3 regions of the Paenibacillus sp. GCM10027630 genome follow, and region 3 is predicted to be linked to each of the others. Evidence: riboswitches for the same ligand, from Rfam matches in the RefSeq annotation. Region 3 holds a riboswitch; each other region holds the start of a gene.

Region 1 (8,135 bases), on a different contig from region 3:
CATAGCCTTCAACCGGGTCTTCAGGCCGGTATAACGGCTCCGTTACAATAGACAGTGATTTACGCGATCGGTCCCATTCCATGCGATAACCCGTCAATGTGTTCCAAAAATCGTAAGGCACTAGCACCTGATTGTCTGCCAATACTACTGGACCGGATAGTGTGGCAATCGTATCTCCCGCTTCATTGCGTACCTCGCGTTCGCCAATCGGCACTTTCCAGCGGCTTCCCCATGGGCTGATCGCCGTCACTTCCCAATCGACGCCATTCCACTTGGCATCTCCGCCTAACATCGTCATCATCCTATAGAGCGGGAAATACGCCTTATCGTCGAAATAAAGCGGCTCTCGGTATTCATCCCAAGGTGCCAGCACGCTCGGCTGGCCATTCAATGATACATCCATTGGCTTGCGGCTCATCATCCTGGCTTCCAGCGGAGCCCCCGGCGATGAACGGAGCTCACCATTATTTTGCTCCAGCATCCCGCCGACTGATGATCCATTGTAACCTTGGCCATCTGCATATTTCAGCAGTCCGTCCACCAGCCGATTGAGCGCCTCCAAGTCTGGCTTTCTCGTGCGCAGCACATAAGCAGCCACTTCCGCCTTCGGCCCGAGCTGATCCACCTTCTCGCTCACAACCCCCTGATCGAGCAGAAGCCGGACAGCATCAATCTCTGCTTGCGTACGTTGATCCGGTACAATCTGCTGCGCCGATGCTCCTAGCGGCACAGCTGTGAGCATCGCGGCGCTAATCAGCAGCGGGAGCGCTGCCTTTTGTAAGAACTTAACCAATACATCCACCTCGTCTCAATGCTTCCATTTTATACAATTAGACGCACGAGGGACTGCAAGGTTGCTCGGGCTGGTTCATTTTCTACTTATACGCAAAAGAAAAAGCCACTCACCCAATAAGGGCCAGCAGCTTTGAGCATTCTCTATTAAGCCTTTACACTGGTTCCTCCTGCGGTGCTTCAACTTTCTCAGAGGAGCGAAGCGGTATTTCCTTAAGAAAGAAAACCAGCAATAGTGCCAAAATCAATAACCCGGCCCCGCTAAGAAATACAGTGGACAACGTTTCGCTCAATACAGCACGGAGCATATCCATCAGTTGTGCAAAATAAGATTGAAGTTCTGCCGGTAGTGAGGCCTGAATTATTTTCAATTTGGGTTGATCCAATAAAACTTGCGGATTTAAAAAAGGTGCCAATTGTCTCGCATGCTCAGGATCTAATTGAGATAAATTCACACCTTTTCCTGAAGCGATCGTTTCTTCCAGATTTCTTTTAAGTATAGAGGTCATGATGGAACCGAACACGGCGATCCCTATCGTTCCTCCCAGATTTCTAAACAGGGTTGCCGTAGCCGTTACTACACCCAACTGGTTTATCGGGACTGCATTTTGAGCGACGAGTGTAAAAACTGGCATACCTAAACCCAATCCCACACCGAACACGCACATACTCGCTACAGCTAATGCAATACTGTTCATAAATGTCATCATTAGCATACCGATAACCATGAAGGAGATACCAGCGATTGCATACCGCTTATATTTACCCGATTTGGATATCCATCGTCCGGACATACTGCTCAATACGACCATCGTCAATGACATAGGCATGTTAACAAACCCTGATTGGGTCGGACTTAAGCCCTTAACCCCTTGTACAAAAAAGGGCAAGTATACCATAGCGCCCATCATTCCAGCATTCATAAGAAAACCAACAAGATTGGAATTCGTGATGATCCAGTTTTTAAAAAGATGCAGCGGCATTACGGGGCTTTTCGCTTTACGTTCAATAAGAACCAAGATAACTGCGAAGATTACCGCCATTATTAAAAGACCAATAATCTGTATGGAACCCCAAGAATATTTGGACCCCGCCCAAGAAAAGCCTAATAAAAGCGCAATAATGGAAAGTGACAAAAATAACGAGCCCCAATAATCAATCGATTCCGATTCAACACGTGGCACCTTTGGAAACATCCGCAAGATCATTACGAAAGCAACAATTCCCAGAGGCAAAAACGCCCAGAACAACCATTTCCAATCCATATGATCTATCATCACACCACCTAAAGTCGGTCCAATAACACTCGAAAAACCGAAAATAGACATCATGACTCCTGTCCATTTCGCTCTTTCACGGGGCATAAATAAATCACCAACGGCCATTGTTGTAACCGACATCAAAACTCCGCCGCCTAAGCCCTGAATGCCGCGATAAGCGATCATCTGAAATATATTGGTGGATAGTCCCGTAAGAAAGGCACCTATCATAAAAACGACAATCCCGGATAACAAGAATGGTTTACGCCCGTAAATATCCGATAGCTTACCTACCAGAATTGTAGCAACTGTAGATGTCAGCATATAAATCGTAATAACCCAAGAATAATAATCCATGCCGCCCAGCATAGAAATAATTCTTGGCATAGCTGAACTGACAAGCGTTTGATTAATGGCTGCAAAAAACATCGATGCCAATAAGGCGATCATAACGATAACTTTCTGCTTTTGTGACAGGTTGTCCATTCGCTGCCTCTTTTCTATTGTTCTCATGCCTGGCTGTCGGAATTATCGTTAGGTAGGCAACCTATTTTAGCGAGATATAAAATATATAAATTTTCAAAACTTATTTTGAGTAACTGCCTTAATAATTATTCGCATTTATGACTTTAATTGTCAGCACTCAAACGCTAGTACTTTGTCAATAGAACTTTATCACCGGCATTTCCGTCTAGTCCTTTATTACCAGCAATAAGAATGATATACTTTTAAAAAAATGGATAGTAATTCTTCTGTATATACGATAAGAGCAAAACTAATGAAAATTAGTGACGCAAAGCTATTAGGGGCTAAGGCGAAATCATTCGCTAAGCTTGCCAGCTGCCGAAGGAAGGGATCAACAACTCCCCTTGTTCATCTTATAAGGGGGGTTTTTCTTGTGTGAACGAATCAATCCGCCTACTAGAAATGTTAATAAGTAGACCCCTGAAAGGTGATAAAAATATGGCTAGACTAATGATTGCAGATGATTCTATGTTTATGCGATTGATGATTAAGAACATTCTTTTAGATTTAGGGCATGAAATTGTTGCCGAAGCTTCGAATGGGCTTGAGGCAGTTTCTCTATTCATCCAGCATTCTCCTGACTTGATTACGCTGGATATTACTATGCCGGAGATGAACGGTATTACTGCATTAAAGGAGATTAAAAGCTACAAGAGTGACGCCAAAGTAATTATGGTGTCTGCAATGGGGCAACAATCTATTGTTATTGAAGCCATCTCCATTGGAGCTAGTGATTTTATTGTGAAGCCTTTTGATAAAGACAGGGTAGCAGAAGCTATACAAAGAGCGCTGAAGATATGATGCCCATGCCATGACATCTACACTTGTTTACAGGGAACCCTTGAATATACAATTAGCTGTGAACCAAATAAACATCAATAAATCTTCACAATACGGTCTCCATATAGCTGATATTTTTTATAAAGATACTGCTCAGAGAAAATAACAGTTAATCCGCGCATTAATCTAAGGTATAATGGTAGCCATAGACATAAATTACAGGAGTGGATAAACGATGTATAAAATGCTGGCAATCGACATTGACGATACGCTAATTAATGATGAGAAAGAAATTACGGCAGGCACCAAGCAAGCTCTGGAGCAAGCATTAGCACAAGGAGTTACGGTTACATTGGCTACCGGACGGATGTACGCTTCAGCGAAGCAGCTGGCCTCCCAGCTGGGGCTGAATGTTCCTTTGATTACCTATCAAGGATCTCTAGTGAAAAATGCCATAGACGGCAAAATTTTATACGAACGATCTGTGCCTGTAGAAGCAGCCCACTACCTTTTTGATTACTGTGAGCGCAACGATCTGCATTTGCAAACGTATTTTGACGACATTCTGTATGCGAAAGAGCGCAATGAAAAAATCGAAGCTTACGCCGCGCTTTCCAAAATTCCTTTTACCGTGTATCCGAATTTCAAAGAGCTGGCTGACAAGCCTTCTACCAAACTGCTAATAATTGATGATCCCGCCAAGCTTGATGAAATTGCTATTGAGCTTCGCAAGGAAATCGGACATTTGGTACATATTACGAAGTCCAAGCCTCATTTTCTGGAGATCATCCATCACGAGGGTACGAAGGGCGATGCGCTCCGTTACTTGGCCGGTCAATACGGCTATGATATGTCCGAGGTTATATCAATCGGCGACAGCTGGAATGACCATGAGCTGCTGGAAGCTGCCGGATTCGGAGTGGCGATGGGCAATGCGGTAGACTCACTTAAAAAGATAGCCGACTATATTACGCTCAGCAATAACGAAGACGGCGTCAAGCATGTCGTTGAAAAATTCGTGCTTCAGACTTCCCTTTAAGGGAAAGCTGCTCTTATAAATAAAGAGTAATAAGCCGTGATTTCCTGCTAAAGGAGAATCACGGCTTTTTCATTTTTAATATTCAATCCGTCCGCCATAAAATCGTCATTTCTGTGGGATATCCGGGTACATTATATTCTTGGGATAACCCTTATAATGGAATTATAAGTCAGTTAATTAAGGAGGGATTTATGTGACTGTCCACAAACTCCAACGATCTACTCTCTGGTTTATCGCACTTACATTTCTTATATTAGCAGCAGACCTGACAGTTGTACGAACCTCATCGATTAACGAGAAAGATTGGCTGCTCGTCTATGCCGTTATGTTCGATTGTATGCTGGTAATTCCTTTTCTCTATTGGTTATGTATGTTACGGGGCAAAGGAAAATCCATCTCCAAGGTACTCCCCCTGCCTTTGCTAGGTGGGTTGGCAGCATGGCTTGTTCTTCCTGTCTCAATGCGCAATCATATATGGAATGGGATATGGCCTATAGAGCTTCTAATCATTGCTGTTGAGGTTACTTTTATTGCCTATGAGGTCAGGATTTTATACCGTTTCTTCCGGTGCTTTAGGCAGGTTGCTCGTGAAGAAGCTAATACTGGAGAAGCGCTTCGCAAGGCGGTACACGAAACGATTGGAAGAGGCAAGCTGGCCTCCTTATTGCTTCATGATGTCAGTGCAGCCTATTACCTTTTATTTTCGTGGAAAAGAAAGACGCTAGCTAAACTCGAGCATTCCGTTGAATTTTCCTACTATAGGAAGACCAGTCAAAGGCTCTATGCAGCAATTCTTTCCAAAATCCTCATCATCGAAGGCATTTGTGTTCACTTTCTGGTTCAGCAGTGGTCTGATTGGGCAGCCTGGATTTTGAGTATCTCCGACTTTTGGCTGCTGGCTTTGATCTGGAGTGACTACCGTGCCTCTGTCTTGCAGCCCGTTAAGCTCCAAGACGGTATACTAAAGCTCAGGTACGGATTACGGATTCAGGCGGATGTCCCCCTTCAGCTGATTGCCCATACAGCAACCGCACTTGAATATCAGCTGGAAAAAGAGGAGCAGCGGGATGCAGCTTTACCTCTCTTGGCCGCACCCAATATCCGTATAGAGTTGAAGGAACCGATTACTGTGGAAGGCTTGCTGTTTTTACCACGTAAGGTGACCAAGATTTTTTTGGCGTTAGATGAGCCTGAGACATTTGTCCGTGAGATTGAAAAGCAAACCGATTCATATCTGGGCTAATCTGCGATAATTCAAATGCGGGGAAGCGACATTGCCCGATCTTAAAATTCAGCGGCGAATTTTAGCCTGCCCAGCCTGGCTCTCCGTCCATCTGCGTCTGTAAGCTTCATACTGCTGATGCGGAAGCTGGACTTCACCGCCATGGCATATGCTAACAAGCTTGGGCTTCAGCTGAGCAACAATGGCACCACTCTCCACAGCTTGCTCCATATCCGCAGTAAAACTTGCCATCGGCTGCTTCAGCTGTCCGCGCTTGGTTGTAAACAAATCTCCTGCCAGCAAAACTTGATCCTGCTCATGGTAGTAGGCAATATGACCCGGCGAGTGACCTGGCGTCAGATAAGGAACCAATCCGCCAATCGATTGCATATCGAGAGGCTCGACAATCCCGGGCTCAACGGACATTTGCGCTTTTTTACGCCCCGGATATGGCAATTGTCCCTCCATATAAGCAATTTCTGCTTCATGTGCGTAAACCGGAACTCGATGTGTTTCGCGTATTTTTTTGATGCTGCCGGTATGGTCAGAATGTCCGTGGGTTAGCACTATCCGCTCCAGCGGCAGATTCAATGCCTTTATCTGTTTCAACAGACCGCCCGCCATCCATGGAATTCCAGCATCCACCAAGGTCAGACCACGTTCTGACTTCACAATCCATACACTAATTGGAATAACTATCCATATGGTGCATTTCCAAATATGCTCCGATATTTGTGTGATTTTCATTATTTTCAACTCCCCTATCCCTCAATTTTGGATTTTTTAACCTTCTGCTTCTTATCTTTCTTGGACTTCTCCTTATCTTTTTGACCTTTCGTTTGTCCTTTCAACGGGTTCTGCACTTGTTCAAGCTTATGCTTTATGCCTAGCAGCACAATCTCTATGGATTGATCCAATAATGGAATGATGCGCTCCAGCAGCGGCTCTAACGGTTCCTCGCTATTCAAATAAGTACTAACCATTCCATTCATCACGAAAAAATACACCCGGCTGTGATTGATCCGCGCCTCCGATGTCTCTGCCGGAATAATCCGGTTGACGCTTTCGGTCAGGTGGCTGAACAAACGATTGCGCAGTTGGTTTACCTCACCTGCCGGGTTCACTTCATCAACACGCACGGACTTTACATTGAATATGACTGTGACCATGCTTTTATGGGATAGACAAAAGCGGAGGAAATGTCGGCTGATCTCCAAGAGCTTCCCCGTTGGGTCTAACGACTTTTCATTCATAACCGAAAGAAATGCAGCCTCCAAGGTTTGCAAAGGCGGAATAGCCAGCTGCTCCAGCAATGCCTCCTTATCCTTAAAATACAAATAAATCGTTGTATGCGAGCAATTAGCTTCTTTGGCAATTTCTCGCATTGTTACAGTATCGTAACCTCGCTCTGTAAACAACTTGCCTGCCGCTTCGGCAATGCTTCGCTTCGTTTCTTCCGAACGAAGCTCTTGCTTGGACTTCTTTATTGATTCCAACTAATAGCCCCCTCACTACAATTATAACCAACGGTTAGTAACCTATGTTAATATAATAACCGTTGGTTATAAAAATTTCAACTTCTATCTCAAAAAGCTTGTCAGTCCATAAGAATAAGGCTGAATCCCAACTCGGTACAGGCAGTGAAGATAACCATATAGGTTAATGAAAGTTAACAAAAAGAGCTGCGATAAATGATTGATCCCGTTGAGCGGTAGTGTAACCCTTTAAACTAGCACCTATCCGGTCTTTCTGTCCAGGTGGTACTATCCATAGAAATAAAATAACGAGGCTGTCCCAAAAGGGTATCAGTGAATGAATCAGTTCCAAATTATGAACAAATACGCCTCCAAAACCACTATGTAAGCGGAAATGGAAGCGTCTTTTTTGTAGGAAAATTCCCCTCAGAGTGGGGGTTTAAAAATCCAAAAATGAGTTCGGCCGCTTTTTGGATGTTGCTTAAGTGATGGGGCGAGAAGCGATGTTCAAAGGCTGCTTTCAATCTAGAGGAGGCCATGATTTGTCGGGGCCGCTGCGGAAAGAAAAGAAATAGATGGAAATCCTCACGCTAATCCAGGGTGGATATCAGCCAAAATACGTAGAATTAGCAGGAGAAATTCCAGCTATAAGACTTGGAACGCTATTTTCGGAGTAACTAACTTGACATTTTCCTGATAATTGCACGGAGTGCGCAATACTGCCATGCAAAGCCTTAACCGAACCACGAGCCATGAACCCGATACCCGCGATTAGCAAGCGTTGGAAAGCGACCTCATCTTATGCGTCACTGAATACACAAGAATGTGCAAAAAGAGCCTTCAACTATTAAAGTGGAATTGAGGGCTCTTTTGCAATGAAGGGTTGTCTCAAAATGTCTTTTGGTACAGCCCCGTTTGTACGTATAATTCAATGTGCAGAACCTATATGGCTGTCTGCTGTGATACACCAAATGACTACAACTCCACCATAGCCTTAATCACTTTGGTCTCCGGCTTGAGCCAGCTGTCAAAATGCTCAATCA
Region 2 (8,135 bases), on a different contig from region 3:
CTGAAGCAATCGAGAACGGGCAGCCTTATCAAGCGATGGAATTGGACGAGCAATTTCATAATCTCATTGTTGATGTATCCGATAATTCGTATATTTCGTCATTTAGTTCATCGCTGCAAATTCATATACGCCGTTTCAAATATGTGTTTCTGAAACAACGCTTCACATCAACTCATGAATCCGTTTTGGAGCATGCAGCTATAATTAGCGCTTTGGAGAACCGTGACCAAGAGAGAGCGGCAGCTATGATGAAGCAAAATCTATTAAGACCTATGCGCGAGCTGCATGCGCTGATCTAATAATCCATATAAGGAAGGGATGATCATATGTCGGGCAAAGAAGATTTGCGGATACGCAGTAAAGTAATTAGTGAGGGTGTGAATCGGGTTCCGAACCGAGCTATGCTGCGCGCAGTAGGATTTCAGGATGAGGATTTTAAAAAGCCGATGATCGGAGTAGCAAGCACTTGGAGTGAAGTCACTCCCTGTAACATTCATATTGACCAGCTTGCCGTAGAAGCCAAGAAGGGAATCAAGGAACAGGGCGGAGCTCCATTGATTTTCAATACGATTACCGTATCCGACGGGATTTCGATGGGGCATGAAGGTATGCTTTTTTCCTTACCCAGCCGGGAGATTATTGCCGATTCTATTGAAATTGTAGTGAATGCGGAACGTTTTGATGGATTGGTTGCCATTGGGGGATGCGATAAAAATACTCCTGCCTGTTTGATGGCAATTGGCAGAATGAATCTGCCGGCGGTTTATGTGTACGGGGGAACCATTCAACCAGGGAAGCTGGATGGGAAAGATGTTGATATTGTCTCAGCGTTTGAAGCGGTGGGCCAGTACCATGAGGGGAAAATCACCGATGAACAATTGCATCAGGTCGAATGCCATGTATGTCCTGGAGCCGGAGCGTGCGGAGGCATGTATACGGCCAACACTATGGCCTCAGCCGCGGAAGCTATGGGGATGACTTTGCCTGGATCTTCTTCTACCTCCGCTATTGCACGCAGCAAAGCAGAAGAGTGCGCGGCAGCAGGCAAGAGTGTGCTGGAGCTTTTAGAAAAAAAGATATTTCCACGAGATATTATGACCAAAAAAGCATTTGAGAATGCAATAACGGTAGTTATGGCACTCGGCGGCTCAACCAATGCCTTTCTTCATCTGCTGGCTATCGCACATTCGGTTCAAGTGGATTTAACATTGGATGATTTTGAACGGATTCGTAGAAAAGTGCCTCATCTGGCCGATTTAAAGCCAAGTGGAAAATATGTAATGCAGGATCTTAACGATATCGGTGGCGTGCCAGGAGTTATGAAGCTGTTGCTGGAGCAAGGACTGCTGCATGGGGATTGCATGACGGTTACAGGTAAAACCTTGGCTGAAAATCTGGCAGGGTTGGAGCCTTTAAAAGAAAACCAAGTGATCATCCGCCCATTTGACAATCCGTTAAAGCCAAGCGGACCCTTGGTTGTACTGAAAGGAAATCTTGCGCCGGAAGGTGCAGTAGCCAAAATGTCGGGCTTAAAGAAGCTTCGTTTTGCTGGTCCCGCTCGTGTCTATAACAGTGAAGAAGAAGCTACACAAGCTATTATGGCCGATGAAATTCGTAAAGGCGATGTGCTAGTCATTCGGTATGCAGGTCCCAAAGGAGGTCCAGGCATGCCGGAAATGCTTTCTGTGACCGCAATGATTGTAGGAAAAGGACTCGGCGGAGAGGTTGCGCTTATTACCGACGGCAGGTTTTCCGGAGGCTCGCATGGATTTGTAGTCGGACATGTTGCACCTGAGGCACAAGTGGGTGGACCGATTGCCTTGCTGCAAGAAGGGGATCTCATTACAATTGATAGTGAAACGCAAGAAATGAATTTTCAGGTATCTTCCGAGGAATTGGAACTAAGAAAGAAGAGTTGGAAAAAGCCTTCACCCAAGTTCTCGTCTGGCGTATTGGCCAAATATGCCCGGCTCGTATCTTCTGCTTCAATCGGGGCCGTGACAGATTTGGATATTGAATAGTTGAGGAGGGAATGGCAGGTGGATTTTTACGGACAGAAGGTGCTTCCCGCTGTACGCAAAATGAGAGATTTGGAGCTGTTATTAAACAGTCACTTTGAGTACTTGGTACTGTTGGACTGCCATATATCCCAGCTAATGAGTGTATCGCAGCTGGCAAGAAGTCATCAGAAGAAGCTGCTCATCCATGCTGATCTTATACACGGGCTAAAAAATGATGAATATGCTGTTGAATTCCTTTGTCAAACCATAAAGCCGGCAGGCATTATTTCGACGAAAAGTACAGCCATTGTGACGGCGAAGAAAAATAAATTGTTGGCCATTCAGCGGCATTTCCTGCTGGATACTACAGCCTTGGAAATGACTTATAAAATTACGGAGAAAAACCAGCCTGATTTTATTGAAGTGCTTCCAGGCGTGATGCCGCACATTATTGCTGAAATGTGCGGCAAACTGAACATACCGATTCTTGCCGGAGGATTAATACGCACGATTGAAGAGGTGGAGATGGCACTTCAGGCTGGAGCTGTTGCCGTAACAACTTCCCGCAAAGATATTTGGAGCCATTATTAGCACATGCTTACTATGTCTTAAGCTTTTTCTTGCTTCAATGGCTCCGTTGCATCATGGATGTGGCCGTCAAGAGTTTGCATCAGCCCAGCTGAAACCGAAGTTTCCCATCCGAACCGTGCAGCCATGTAGTCCATTACCGGCTGCTTCAAACGTTTTACAGCGTCTATATTGAAATATAACGAGCCTGTTCTGCGGATGAAAAAGTCCAGCGGCGTAACAACCATCTCCGCTTCGATTCCATAGAGCAGGGCAGCGAACCAAGCGGCGGGCAGTCCATGCTGCTTGGCTTCATCGTGATGTGCGATGTATAGCTCAAGCACACGGTCTACGTTGGAGCCGTAGCGGTGTACGAGAACGGCTGCTTCGCTCTCGCTCAATCCGGCGCTGACGCAAGCTCTGATCTTGGTTTTGACGAATGCGTCAAAACCACTCGATCCACCGACCTCTCCGCCGGAGAGACGAATGCTGTCCGTCTTGCAGCCAGGGAATGGGGCATGCCCTTCTTGCTGCAGCTGCGAGGCGACCAGGGTGACGATCCGCTCGGCCATTTTCCGGTAGCCGGTCAGCTTGCCTCCGGCTATAGTGATCAAGCCCGAGGGTGCGATAAAGATTTCGTCCTTACGCGATAGCTCGGAAGGTGATTTGCCGTCCTCGTGGATTAACGGACGCAGCCCCGACCAGCTGGACTCCACATCATTCGGGCCCAGCTTCAATGTCGGGAACATGAAATTAGCCGCGCGCAATATGTAATCCCGATCCTCTACGGTCATTCGTGGATTAACGATATCGCCGACGTAGTTCGTATCCGTTGTTCCGATATAAGTTTTACCATCGCGCGGAATTGCGAACACCATCCGTCCATCAGGCGTATCGAAGTAGATGGCTTGATTCAACGGGAACTTTTTGCCGTCGATTACAAGATGAACGCCCTTCGTCAGATGCAGCCGCTTTCCTTGCTTGGAGCCGTCGATTTCACGGATCGTGTCAACCCATGGACCAGCTGCGTTGACGATCCGTTTGGCGCGCACTTCTACGCTCAATCCAGTTATCTGATCAACAGCCTTGACGCCGACCAGTTTCCCTTGGTCATATATAAGCTCTTCGGCCTTTGCATAATTGACGGCTTTCACCCCGCGCTTCACTGCTTCCTTCATCGTTTCTATCGTTAAACGAGCATCATCTGTACGATACTCGACATAGTACCCTCCACCTTTGAGCATATCCTTACGAAGCAGGGGCTCCTTCGTCAATGTTTTGTCCTTGTTCAGCATAATTCTGCGTTCTTGTCTTCGTACTCCAGCCAGCAGATCATAAACCAGCAGCCCTACTGAAGTTGCCAGCTTGCCGTACGTTCCACCTTGGATAATAGGCAGCAGCATCCATTCAGGATTTGTTACATGAGGTGCATTTTCATAAACGATTGCGCGCTCTTTACCGACCTCGGCGACCAGCTTAAATTCCAGCTGCTTCAAATAGCGAAGTCCGCCGTGAATAAGTTTGGTTGAACGACTGGAAGTGCCGGCTCCGAAGTCCTGCATTTCGATCAAGCCTGTACTCATACCGCGGCTCTGTGCATCCAGGGCAATGCCTGCCCCTGTAATCCCTCCGCCAATAACCAATAAATCCAATGTTTGCTGACCAAGCTCTTTTAAATTCGCTATACGCTGCTCGCTTGAAAAATGTGCTCCCATTAACAATCCCATCCTTTTTTTCTATATGATTACAAACAAAAAAGACCGCAAACATGATCCCATTGCATGGCTTATACATTGGGTATGTTTCGGTCTCTCTGGTTCTCTGACCTGATTATTAACTTGTTAGTGCGTATCATATCATGCTCAGGAAGATTAATCAATACGGTTGACAGTGAAAATGATAGTGTGTTAGATTGCATCTGTGTAAACGTTTTTTATGGTTAAAGGATTGTGGCAGGGGGGGAGAAGCCATGAAACAAAAACGTTATGTTGTGGCGATAGACCAAGGGACAACGAGCTGTAGGGCCATAGTTTTTGATCCACAAGGGGCTATTGTCAGCACGGCGCAAAAGGAATTTACGCAGTTTTTTCCGAAATCCGGATGGGTAGAGCATGATGCGGAGGAAATTTGGCAGGTACAGCTGGAAGTACTTCGCGAAGCGGTAAAGTCGATTGACTTGGAGGAAATCGCAGCAATCGGTATTACCAACCAGCGTGAAACGACAGTGGTGTGGGATAAGCTGACCGGCAAACCGCTGCATAGGGCTATTGTTTGGCAATGCCGCAGAACAAGCGCAATGTGTGAGGAGCTTAAGCAGCAGGGCTGGGAGCCGATTATCCGGAACAAAACGGGCTTGGTGCTTGACGCCTACTTCTCGGGAACGAAGCTGAAATGGCTGCTGGATAACAATCCTGATATCAGGGCTAAAGCAGAGCGGGGAGAGGCTCTGTTCGGCACTATCGATTCATGGCTGATTTGGAAGCTGACCGAAGGCCGCCAGCATGTGACCGATGTAAGCAATGCTTCAAGGACCATGCTGCTCAATATCCATTCCGTGCAGTGGGATGATGACATATTGCAACAATTAAATATACCGAAGGCTATGCTGCCGGAGGTTAAATCATCCAGCGAGGTGTACGGACATACAGAGCTTCTGGGTGCAGCAGCAGCTGTTCGCATTCCAATTGCTGGGGCTGCCGGAGATCAACAGGCGGCATTGTTCGGTCAAGCCTGCTTCACCGAAGGGATGGCCAAAAATACGTACGGTACGGGCTGCTTTGTACTTAAACAAACCGGGGAGAAGCCGGTCATGTCGGAGAAAGGGCTTATTACGACCATTGCCTGGAGCTTGAACGGCAAAGTTTATTACGCTCTGGAAGGCAGTGTATTCAATGCGGGCACCGTTGTGCAGTGGCTTCGCGATGGGCTCGGCATTATCGAAAGCGCCGCTGAGACAGAAGCTATCGCGAGATCGGTAGAGCATACGGAGGGCGTCTATTTCGTGCCGGCTTTTACCGGCTTGGGTACGCCGTATTGGGAGCCTGATGCACGCGGCATGATTACGGGCTTGACTCGCGCTTCAACCAGAGCGCATATTGTTAGAGCTGCATTGGAGTCTATAGCCTTCCAAAGCAGCGAAGTCCTTCAAGTGATGGAGGAAGAGTCCGGTATACATCTGCGAGAACTGAGGGTAGACGGCGGAGCTGTGAAGAACGAGTTCCTCATGCAGTTCCAAGCAGATCTGCTTGGAGTTGCCGTAACTCGGCCTAGGGTCATAGAGACGACAGCGCTCGGAGCTGCGTTTCTTGCTGGGCTGGCGGTTGGATTATGGAGCGATTTATCAGAGCTGGAGCAGCTGAAGGGATACGACCGCTCCTTTAGCCCGGCTAAGGACGAGGCTTACCGCAAGCAGGCGGTTTCCGGCTGGCAGCGTGCGGTAGCTTACCAGTTGGGGCGGTAGTGGAGCGCAAATATAAGCAATTAAGCAGCTAGCCTATTGGTTGAGCTGCTTTTTGGATTACGATTATAGCATTCTCTCGACTAATAAGAAAAAAATGAATATAATCAGACTAACCACGATAAAGGCAAACTTATCGAAACATAAGGACGCAAAGCTACAGATCTAAGGGTTTAAAAAAAACTAAGATGGCTGGGTTGCCGAAGCAGTAAGTAGAAACGATCTTCTCGTGCATGCGATGGCTTTGTCGGTTGTTCAATAGAAAGAATCGAAACATCCGAGAGGTACTAACTTAAAATGCAATTTGATAACTACGACGATCTGATTGGAAAACGCTTGTCACACACTATTTTAGACGCAAGAGGCGTGATGTTGATTCCTAACGAGACTATACTTTTACCTAGCCATGTTGAGAAACTAGAGAAATTCAAGATCGACATCTTTGATATCCATGTTGAGTTGGTAGCAGAAGAACAACAACAATCTGCTGTTGCAACACCACCCGAAGGAAACCGACCTTAGAATTTATACCTATAGATACTCAAGAGTTAGTTAAACGGACGGAAACGCAGATGTAGGAGATCCACGACTTCGTCCATAAAAACGGCAAGGTTCCAGTTTCGGATATTGAAGATAAAGTGCTCCCTTTTATAATGGAAGTCACCAAAAAGCGGAATTTATATCAACTCTTTTCGGAACTCAAATCAAAGGGGGACTTTCGCTATAAACAAAGTGTCGGCGTTGCCGTTATTGCCACGTTGCTCGGAAAGTGGATGCAATGACGAAAGCGAATTAAACTTACTGACTACAGCTGCTAGCCTCTATGATATTGGCTCTGTTAAGCTTCCGCATTATTTGTTGCATCAAACAACATGGTACCAACCTCACGAATTTGAAATAGTAAAAACACACACTACTTTAGGATATGACCTTTTAAAAAGAATCAGGGATGGATCATCGTGTTGCGTTAGTTGCTTTGCAGCATCATGAAAGAGATGACGGAAGCGGATATCCTGCCAAATTAAAAGGAAACCAAATGGATCGACTGAGTAAGATAATCGCCTTGGCTGATGTGTATCTGGCCATGATTTCTGAGCGCCCTCATAGACCATCTTTTGTATTCTATCAAGTCATAAATGAACTCTATACGAATATTTTACAAAATCGTTTTGATCCCGTAATCGGCATGACGTTTTTGAATCGACTCATGTCCTCACAAGTTGGCAGTGACGTCAATTTTATCTGACGAAAGAAAAGGCAAGATCCTGCTGATTAATCCTAACTACCCGACAAGTCCATTAATTGCACTTGAGAATGAATTCATTGATTTGAGCAAAATGAATTCTGTCAAAATAAAAGATATTGTTGGTTGAATGAAATCCTTTGAGTCGTGGAAATAGTTGCTTTCACAATGACCCGGTTTCACACCCGCGGTACTCCGAAGGCGTCATACCTCCTCGCGTTTAAACGTTTTTAACAAAATGCTTATCGTCCCGGTATCCGACTTCTTTAGCAATCTGGCCTAGGCCTTTCGAGGCTAATACAACATTGACATAGCCCCTGCAGGCTAGGTTTTTGGTCAAGACCCCATTTAGTGGACATTGGAAAAAGCACTAGGCTGCAAGCTGGCGTCGCTTAAGCACCACCAAATATGAACTGTTGGAAGCCTGCAATTTAATGGAGAGGACCCGTTTGGGTCCTTTTTCTGTACAGTCGAACTCAGCTTTTCGAGCCATCATGTGCTGTATGAAAGCACCCGTAAATTATAGAAAGAGAGAGCATCCAATAGATACTCTCTCGACATACATATGGAGACGAGCCGTGGTGTTGCAAATCCTCAATTTTTCGTCATTCACTGCCGGAGCCGTTTACAGTCATTAGAAACTGCGGTAATCTATAGGTACATACTGGGAGGCGGCGAATAAATTGGATTTTATAAAGACCGTGCTGCGCCATTTCACACAATACAAACTCTTGTTCGGCCTATTTTTATTCAGCATTTTCGTTGAAGTTGCTTATACGGTTGCCGCCCCTTTGAGCCTGAAATATTTGGTGGACGAGGCCTTTACACCTAGGAACTTTCAAGTGTTCATTATCATTATGTTCATTCT
Region 3 (8,135 bases):
TAACAGCAACGCGGTATTCGCTCCTCTGCGCATTAAATCGATTCTCTTTGAGATGATTTCCGAATATATCGAGCATTCCTCCAAAGAAGAGCTGCATTTGACTGCAACGACGACTAATTCCAAAATCAATAGCGTGCTCTCTTACATCGAGAGCCATTTGGCTGAATCGATGTCTATCGATGAGCTGGCGAAGCTGGTGCATTTTCACCCGAATTATTTCATGAACTACTTTAAATCGATGATGGGCTTGTCCCCGATCATGTACGTAAACAAGAAGCGGCTGGAGAAAGCCCGCCGCCTGCTTGCCACCACTGAATTGTCGATCTCCAATATTGCTGAAGGGATTGGGATGGAGCTGTATTATTTCTCGCGGTTATTCAGAAAGCAGACCGGGATGTCCCCATCCGAATACCGCAAGGCTTCTGGGAAAACAACGATGGCAGAAGATGACGATGCTCCTGAAGGGTCGATGGTTTAGTGTCTTTGAACGATGCGCCTTTAAGCTCTAGCACTCATCAGCTACAGCTACACAATTGCGCCCGCTAGCTTTGGCCTTATACAGCGCATTGTCCGCGTATTTCAGCAGCTTCTCCAGCGTTTCGGCTTGTTCATTGCGATAGGCGATGCCAAGGCTCGCAGTCACCTGCAAATCTCCGTGGCTTGTAGGGAAGCTCAAGTCGCTTATCCCTCTGCGAATTTGTTCTGCTAAAGCTTGAACCGATTCGTTAGAGGTGTTGTTGATCAAGAGGACGAACTCTTCACCGCCGTAACGGCAGAAGGTTTGTGATTCGTCATGCAGCAGGTAGGTGCTGACGCGTCCGGCAACAGACGCCAGCACCAGGTCGCCGACAGGATGCCCGTACTGGTCATTGACCCCCTTGAAGTGGTCAACATCGAACATGATAACGCCAAGATGACTGAACGTATCGACAGACTGCTGAAAAATGCGGACGGCTTGCTCGAAGAAATGCCGCCGATTATGAATCCCGGTCAATACGTCCGTTGCAGCCAGCCGCTGCATTTGACGATATAGCTGAGCGTTCTGAATATAGCTGCCTACTTGGCTGGTGTAGGTGAAGGCTAGCCCCACCTCGCTTTGAATATAGGGGCTGTGGTTCTGTGCAATGATCATTCCCCGAACCTTGCTTTCAATCAAGATAGGCAAGTGAAGGAAGCTGACCCGGTTCATTTCCTTTACAATCGGCTGCTCTTCCTGCTGAAGTAGGATGAACATTTCGTTAGCTTGCTTTTCCGCGTATTCAATGTCTTTGTAACCGCTGGAAGATTCATCATACCGGGTTATCATGGCTGTCAGCGTATCGTAATGCTGAATCCATAATGCAGCACTGGTGTAAGGAACCAGCTCCCTTAAGGAAGCGAGAATTCGCTCGTTAACCTCCCCCTCATCCAATGTCGAGCTGACTGAAGAAAGCGCATGCCGCAGCTTCTCCCCGTCTTGCCTTTGTTTAAACTCCGCGTTGTAACGTCCTTCCAGCTCAACGGTTTGTGCCGTTTGCATCAGCAGCCCGGAGATTTGCTTCAACATCCGATTAAAGACACGGCCTAACTGGCCTATCTCATCCCGTGCAGTTGTATTGGCATAGCTGCGTAAATTCCCGGCGGCGGCTTCATTCATATGCTGAACCATACTTTTGAGAGGGTTTGTGACCCAACTAGACAAGGCTAGCATGATAAGGAAGAAGGACAGGACAAAAAACAGCAAGGAGAGAAGCGTTGGGTATTTATAAAGGGAAGACAGCTTGTGATTGATTTTGTTGCTTTCCACGACAACCACAACGGAGCCCTCGTAGGAGGTTTCATTATTGTCAAGAAACGGGATGACTGCGCCTAAATAAGGATTGCCTTGATAATTATAGGAAACGATGCTTTCCCTGCTCGATTTAACTGCGTCCAACAGCTCAGGGACATCCAAGACAGCGCTGCTGGTTTCTTGATTTTTACTCTTGAAAAGCACCCGGCCATCGGTGTTCACTACATAGATTATGGATATCTCTTTGTATTTCCAAAGTATTTCTTTGGACTGCTCATCGAATCCAACCAGATCCCTGTCTGTGATTCCGAGCGAATGAATGCGGTCCAATTGACTTTTCAGACTTTGCCCTATGACTAGAATTTGCTCCTCAAGCACTTCGAAGTATTTTTTTTGAAACAGATAGGTGCCAATGACATTGTTTAAACCAATGGAGACAGTCAAAATAATCACAAGCATAATCGTTATTTTTGTCTGAAGTTTGGTGTAAGTCATCATCATAGTTTCTCCCATTCAAACTGCATATGTCCCACTTTTACACATTTACGAAAACAAAAAAATCTACCAAAGGTAGATTTTAAGAACCTTCGTTGGGAACTCGGCTGCCGTAGTATATAACCTTAGGCCCGTGGCTTTGCGTCCCTCCCTTTCGAGCAGGTTTGCCTTTGACATCGGAAGATGTATATTTTGTAATGGATAGTATTTGACAGGGGAGCTGAATATCCTTTTTACATTAAGATAAATTTAGGACTTTAGGCTTAAATCTGTAGTTCAAATGACTCCGGGCCTTCAGCAGGCTTCAAATGTGTGGTTAGCTCCTTAACAAAAAACAAGGAAGCGAGGGGCAAGGTGCCGTCAGGCAAGGTGACAACTCCTATAGAACGGGATGGAATCGGTTCGGTCACCTTAATCTCAAAGAGCGTGCCTGCCTCTAAATCGTCTTTCACAAAATCCCTTGGAAGCATGGAGATGCCCATCCCTTTACGGACGAATTCAATAAGCAGATCCACCGATCCGAGCTCAATGTCGGGCATTACATCAATGCCGTAGGTGTGGAGGAAGGCGTGGAAAAAGGTGCGTGAACGGCTGTGAGCCGAGAGCATGACGAAAGGGTTTCTGACCAATTCTTTGAGATTTAAGGGAGAATCAGCTAAACGAGCATACTCCGGACCTGCAACAAAGCAGTCCTGTATCGTTTTGGTTGCTTGCACCTGAATCCGGTCATCTACGGGCAGGTGGACGATGCCGCAATCGATAGCTCCGTCGCCTAACCGTTTTAGAATATCCTCGGTTTTTCCATGAGACAGACAGATGCGTACTTCCGGTGCCTTCTTGTGAAACTCGGCGAGAAAAGGGAGGAGATAATATTTGCACAGCGAGTCGCTGGCTCCAAGACGGATCGTCCCGCTTAATACAGACTTCATCTCGCTGATCTTACGCTCTCCGGCTAGAATCAATCCATAGGCCTGCTCTACAAAATGGTACAGCACCTTGCCTTCCTCCGTCATTTCCACTCCTTTGGGCTTGCGCACAAGCAGACGAACTCCCAGCTGCTCCTCCAATTGCTTGATAGCATAGCTGGCGCTCGGCTGCGTTATATAGAGCTCCTGCGCGGCTCTAGTAATACTCCCGCATTTCACTGTGTAATAAAACACTTTGTACTGATCCATTGCACTCATGACATAGATCCTCTCTATGGATTATATAAAATAGTTCAATTATTTATATGTCTAACTATTCCCTATAATAAAGCTAACAGCTCGAAGCATGCAAGTCAGGACAGCGGGCTCAACTATTGGGAAGCTCTCTGAACAAGCAGTAGGCAGCTTGACAGAGGCTTTTGGAAAGAGGTGTTCAACAAATGGGAAGGGTAGAACCGGAACGAAATTCCCGCTCGCCATGGGCGGCGCTTTACGATAGGGAGGAGGTAGAAATTCACCCGCCAACGAAGCCGCCTGACGGAGCCATTGCAGTACCTGGAAGCAAGAGCTACACGAACCGTGCCATTCTTATTTCTGCTTTGGCAGAGGGCTCCTCGATTCTCGGGGATATTTTGCGCAGCGATGATTCCTATTGGTGTCTGGATGCTCTGCAACAGCTTGGCGTTAGCTTGCAAGTAGAGGGGAATACGGTATCGATAGAAGGAACCGGTGGGGAATGGCCTAATCCGGCAGGCAGCTTGTATATCGGAGCGGCGGGCACTATCGCGCGGTTTCTGCCAGGTGCGCTGGCAGTAGGCAGCAGGGGAAGTTGGCTGCTAGAAGGAAATAGGCGCTTGAGTGAGCGGCCTGTCCGGCCTCTGATCAAGGCATTAAATACAATGGGTGCGGATATTCGGTATACAGCAGACATTGGGCAATTGCCGATTCGCATTGAGGCGAGGGGGCTTGCCGGAGGAAAAGTGACGGTGTCGGGGGCGGTTTCGAGCCAGTTTCTAAGCGGTCTGCTTATTGCGAGCCCTTATGCCAAGCAAAGGACCGAAATAAGGGTAGCCGATAAAATGGTGCAGCATGCTTATGTAGGAATGACTATAGAGCTCATGAAGCGTTACGGTGTTGTAGTGGAGCATAACGAGGCTTATGATCATTTTATAATCGAGCCCGAGAGGTATCAGGGCCAGAATATTCAACTGGAGGCGGATGCTTCCACCAGCTGCTATTTTCTGGCCTATGCGGCTCTGACCGGCGGCCATATACGGATTACAAATCTGACCGCAGCCACGCTCCAGCCTGATATCGGCATGCTCAAGGTGTTTGAGCGGATGGGATGCAAGGTGAACAGCGATGCTGAAGGGATTGAGCTTTGGGGGCCAGAAATGCTGCAAGGCGGCTTCACCATCAGCATGAGGGAAATGTCGGACCAGACGCTAACGCTTGCGGCACTTGCCCCATTCGCCGACGCGCCGATTACGATAACGGATGTGGAGCATATCCGTACTCATGAGTGTGACCGGATCAGCGCTATGTGCGACTCCTTGACGCGTCTTGGCATTCAAGCGGAGGAACGCCGCGACGGTCTGACCGTTCATCCGGGGATGCCTGTTGCTGGCGAGGCGCTGGATACTTACGATGATCACCGGATGGCGATGTCACTCGCATTGATCGGCTCTCGGGTAGGGGGCTTGCGTCTGCGCGATCCAGGCTGTGTGTCCAAAACCTGCCCGTCTTATTTCGAGGATATGGGAAAGCTGGGGCTGCAGGTCATAATTTGAGAGCCTTATTTTAAATTATAGCGCCATCTTGGGCGGGCAGGCCAGGCAGGGAATAGGAGATTTAGTCCTATTCCTTTTTTCTATAATATCAGACTTTATGAGTTTTCAGCGGAGCTGAAGAAGTCTGATATTGCAAGAAAAGCTACAACTAAGACACGAATGTCTCTTCCTCGAAAGGGCATCGATCAGAAGCTTTTCTTATAATATCGGAGTTTATAAGTTTTCAGCGGAGCTGAACAAGTCTGATATTGCAAGAAAAGCTACAACTTAGTCACGAATGTATCTTCCTCGAAAGGGCATCGATCAGAAGCTTTTCTTATAATATCGGAGTTTATAAGTTTTCAGCAGAGCTGAACAAGTCTGATATTGCAAGAAAAGCTACAACTTAGTCACGAATGTATCTTCCTCGAATGGGCATCGATCAGAAGCTTTTCTTATAATTTGTGGTAAATCAAACATCTCATAGTAATTGTATTTCCTGCTGCTCTCCTATAAGCTTAACAAGAAGGGATAAGATACGGACGGCTGGATCCGGCAGGGGCGCTGCTGAGGATTCGGATTCCTCTGTAAATTGCCAGGAGAGGAGAATATGCCTCCATGCTGCATAAGCATAAGTTTATTAAAACCAAACTACTTATTAGCTTGGCCATAGTTACGCTGCCGGGCTGCCAGGGCGAGCCGATTCCACAAGCGGCTTCGGTCGAATCCAAAGCTCAGAAAGCCGTTAAATTTGATCCGCCGGTTGTTATTACAACAGCAAAAGCATTGCGGGATTACGACAAGCTGAAATATAACGATACAACGGAGAATAACCCGATAACGCGATGGGCTAAGGACAGGTTAGGTATTATTCAAAAGAATAAATGGATTGTAACCGACCAGAACGCGGCGCTTGCTACCAAGATCAAACTCGCTCTGTCAGGTGGAGACGAACTGCCTGATGTGTTGTTTCTTACTAATCACGATATTCCCGAGCTGTTGGGCGATCTTGTCGATTCGGGTCAAATTATGAATGTCGAAGAAGCCTTTGAGGCCTATGCTCCCAAGCGGGTCAAAGAGGCTTATGAAATAAACAAGGACGTGTGGAAAACCGTCTCTTTACAAGGTAAAGCTTGGGGGCTGCCGCAAATATCCGATGGCAAGGTAGGAGATCCGATTTTGTGGATACGTCAAGATTGGTTGGATAAGCTGCATTTGCTGCCGCCTACTACCCTGGATGAACTGGAAACGGTTATGGATGCGTTCACCAACGGAGACCCTGACGGGAATGGCAAAAAGGATACGATTGGATTGGCGCTTGCCGGGAAAAATTCCTTGAACAATTGGATGGGAAATGTCAGCTTCTTATTTGGGGCTTATGGGGATCAGCCCGATCAGTGGAACCGGATGAAGGACGGCAAGCTTGCTTACGGTTCTATTCAGCCGGGAGTAAAGCCGGCGCTTGCCCGACTAGCCGATTGGTATGAAAAAGGTTATTTGGACCCGGACTTCGGTACCCACGATGAGCAGCAAGCCGCCGCCGTGTTCACATCGGGAGCCGCGGGAATTATTTCAGGTCCCGGCTGGATGGGGGGATGGCCTCTAAGTGAAAGCCCGCTCGGTCCGGGTGTGTTTAAGCCAATTCCTTACCCTGCGGGACCGGATGGTAAAATCGGCAGACTCGGTTCGCGGCTGTCATACGGGAGTTATTTTTTCCGTAAGGACTTTTCCCACATGTATGCTGTATTTGCTTATTGGGATCAGGTGTACGGCTCATTGATCGAGGATCCCGAGTCGGATTTTGTTAATGGTTACGCTGAAGGATACGACTATATTATTAAAGATGGCCAAGCCATCTATGATTTTCCCGGGTCAGGCAGTACGATATCCAATTTTTTACTGTTTGGACCGGGCAGCGCACCTCCCATGGTTATTAGCGGGGATAGTATAGAACAACGCGTATTCCAGGGGCGTATTCATTCTCCGTATGAAAAGAAATTGGCCGCTACTACATCCCGTTTATTTCTGGAAGGACGAATCGTCGGCGATATTCAGGCGGCTTATTCACAGAAGAACGAATTTGTAGGCCCAAACACATCATCCATGGCCTCAAGATGGCCGCTGCTGAAGAAATTGGAGAAGGAAACCTTCTTAAAGATCGTGTACGGCAAGGCGTCTATCGATTCATTTGACGTATTTTTGCGGCAGTGGTCTGAACAAGGCGGAAACCAAATAACAGATGAGGTTAATCAATGGGACCTGACCACCCGTTAATTCACATATAAGATGAAAGCTCGTAACAGCAGGCGCTGAGCGGGCTTTTTTTGTTTGGCTGCAGAAATGTAAAATTTATTGTCTTTCTTGAAACGGCTTGCAAAAGTATTTATTAATATGGAAGATTGTGGTTAAATTGAATAGACTTGAGCCTTTGCAGCCAAAGGTTTAGCTATTTTATGATGAAGGGGACTTCGTACAATGATACGTACATATTTATTCAAGCTGCTGTTACTGGCTGTGATGGTCACACTGCTAATCCAGCCGGGTTCGGCTTGGGCAGACACGAACACACTGATTCCCGACGCTGAGATGGAGCGAGCACTTCGGGATCAATTGAAGAAGCAGCAAGGGGAGCTTACGATAGACGATTTGGCTCCTATTAATTCGTTGTATGCGTCCAAGGGCTATAGCATTAAAAATTTGGCGGGTCTTCAATTCGCTAAGAAGCTCAATCGGCTGGTGCTTTCCAATAACCAGATCTCCGATGTATATCCGCTCAGCAGCCTGAATCAGTTAATTATGCTGGATTTATCCAAAAATGAAATTAAGGATGTTCGAGCTTTAAAAAGCTTGAATCGGTTAAGAACTTTATTTATAAGCAGAAACCCTGTATCCGATGCTGCTCCTCTATGGAGCTTAACTTCGCTGCAGGATCTTTTTCTGAACCAAACCGAAGTCAAAAGTATTGCGGGTATTTCCGCGCTTCAGCAATTGGTTTTTCTGGATTTATCGTATAACGCTATAGCGGATATGCAGGAAATTAGTAAAATCACCAGTCTTAGAAATTTGTATCTATCAAATACAGGCTTAAGCGACCTGTCTGTGCTATCGAATCTTAAGGAGCTTCGTAAGCTTGGACTAAACGACAATAAGATTCAGGATATTAAGCAGCTATCC

The links. Region 3 has a riboswitch for cyclic di-GMP ahead of ACFQ0C_RS03570 (diguanylate cyclase). Riboswitches for the same ligand answer to the same signal wherever they lie in the genome.
Region 1: it holds a riboswitch for cyclic di-GMP, as region 3 does, so the genes downstream of both, ACFQ0C_RS20085 (response regulator) here and ACFQ0C_RS03570 (diguanylate cyclase) in region 3, are expected to answer to the same signal.
Region 2: it holds a riboswitch for cyclic di-GMP, as region 3 does, so the genes downstream of both, ACFQ0C_RS06390 (hypothetical protein) here and ACFQ0C_RS03570 (diguanylate cyclase) in region 3, are expected to answer to the same signal.

What each region holds. Positions count from the first base shown of each region.
Region 1 is NZ_JBHTGY010000038.1:10,728-18,862, reverse strand. Features, by position in the region: gene ACFQ0C_RS20095 (stalk domain-containing protein) at 1-793, opposite strand, end outside; gene ACFQ0C_RS20090 (MDR family MFS transporter) at 948-2,537, opposite strand; cyclic di-GMP riboswitch class I at 2,810-2,899, shown strand; gene ACFQ0C_RS20085 (response regulator) at 3,015-3,377, shown strand; gene ACFQ0C_RS20080 (Cof-type HAD-IIB family hydrolase) at 3,592-4,395, shown strand; gene ACFQ0C_RS20075 (hypothetical protein) at 4,589-5,638, shown strand; gene ACFQ0C_RS20070 (MBL fold metallo-hydrolase) at 5,687-6,364, opposite strand; gene ACFQ0C_RS20065 (TetR/AcrR family transcriptional regulator) at 6,379-7,113, opposite strand; gene ACFQ0C_RS20060 (zinc-binding alcohol dehydrogenase family protein) at 8,068-8,135, opposite strand, start outside.
Region 2 is NZ_JBHTGY010000011.1:40,530-48,664, reverse strand. Features, by position in the region: gene ACFQ0C_RS06415 (GntR family transcriptional regulator) at 1-299, shown strand, start outside; gene ilvD (dihydroxy-acid dehydratase) at 327-2,021, shown strand; gene ACFQ0C_RS06405 (glycerol-3-phosphate responsive antiterminator) at 2,040-2,591, shown strand; gene ACFQ0C_RS06400 (glycerol-3-phosphate dehydrogenase/oxidase) at 2,609-4,282, opposite strand; gene glpK (glycerol kinase GlpK) at 4,537-6,027, shown strand; cyclic di-GMP riboswitch class I at 6,141-6,229, shown strand; gene ACFQ0C_RS06390 (hypothetical protein) at 6,322-6,546, shown strand; gene ACFQ0C_RS06385 (HD-GYP domain-containing protein) at 6,974-7,270, shown strand; gene ACFQ0C_RS06380 (ABC transporter transmembrane domain-containing protein) at 7,951-8,135, shown strand, end outside.
Region 3 is NZ_JBHTGY010000006.1:28,028-36,162, forward strand. Features, by position in the region: gene ACFQ0C_RS03565 (helix-turn-helix domain-containing protein) at 1-478, shown strand, start outside; gene ACFQ0C_RS03570 (diguanylate cyclase) at 506-2,266, opposite strand; cyclic di-GMP riboswitch class I at 2,361-2,445, opposite strand; gene ACFQ0C_RS03575 (LysR family transcriptional regulator) at 2,530-3,450, opposite strand; gene aroA (3-phosphoshikimate 1-carboxyvinyltransferase) at 3,633-4,982, shown strand; gene ACFQ0C_RS03585 (type 2 periplasmic-binding domain-containing protein) at 5,580-7,235, shown strand; gene ACFQ0C_RS03590 (stalk domain-containing protein) at 7,437-8,135, shown strand, end outside.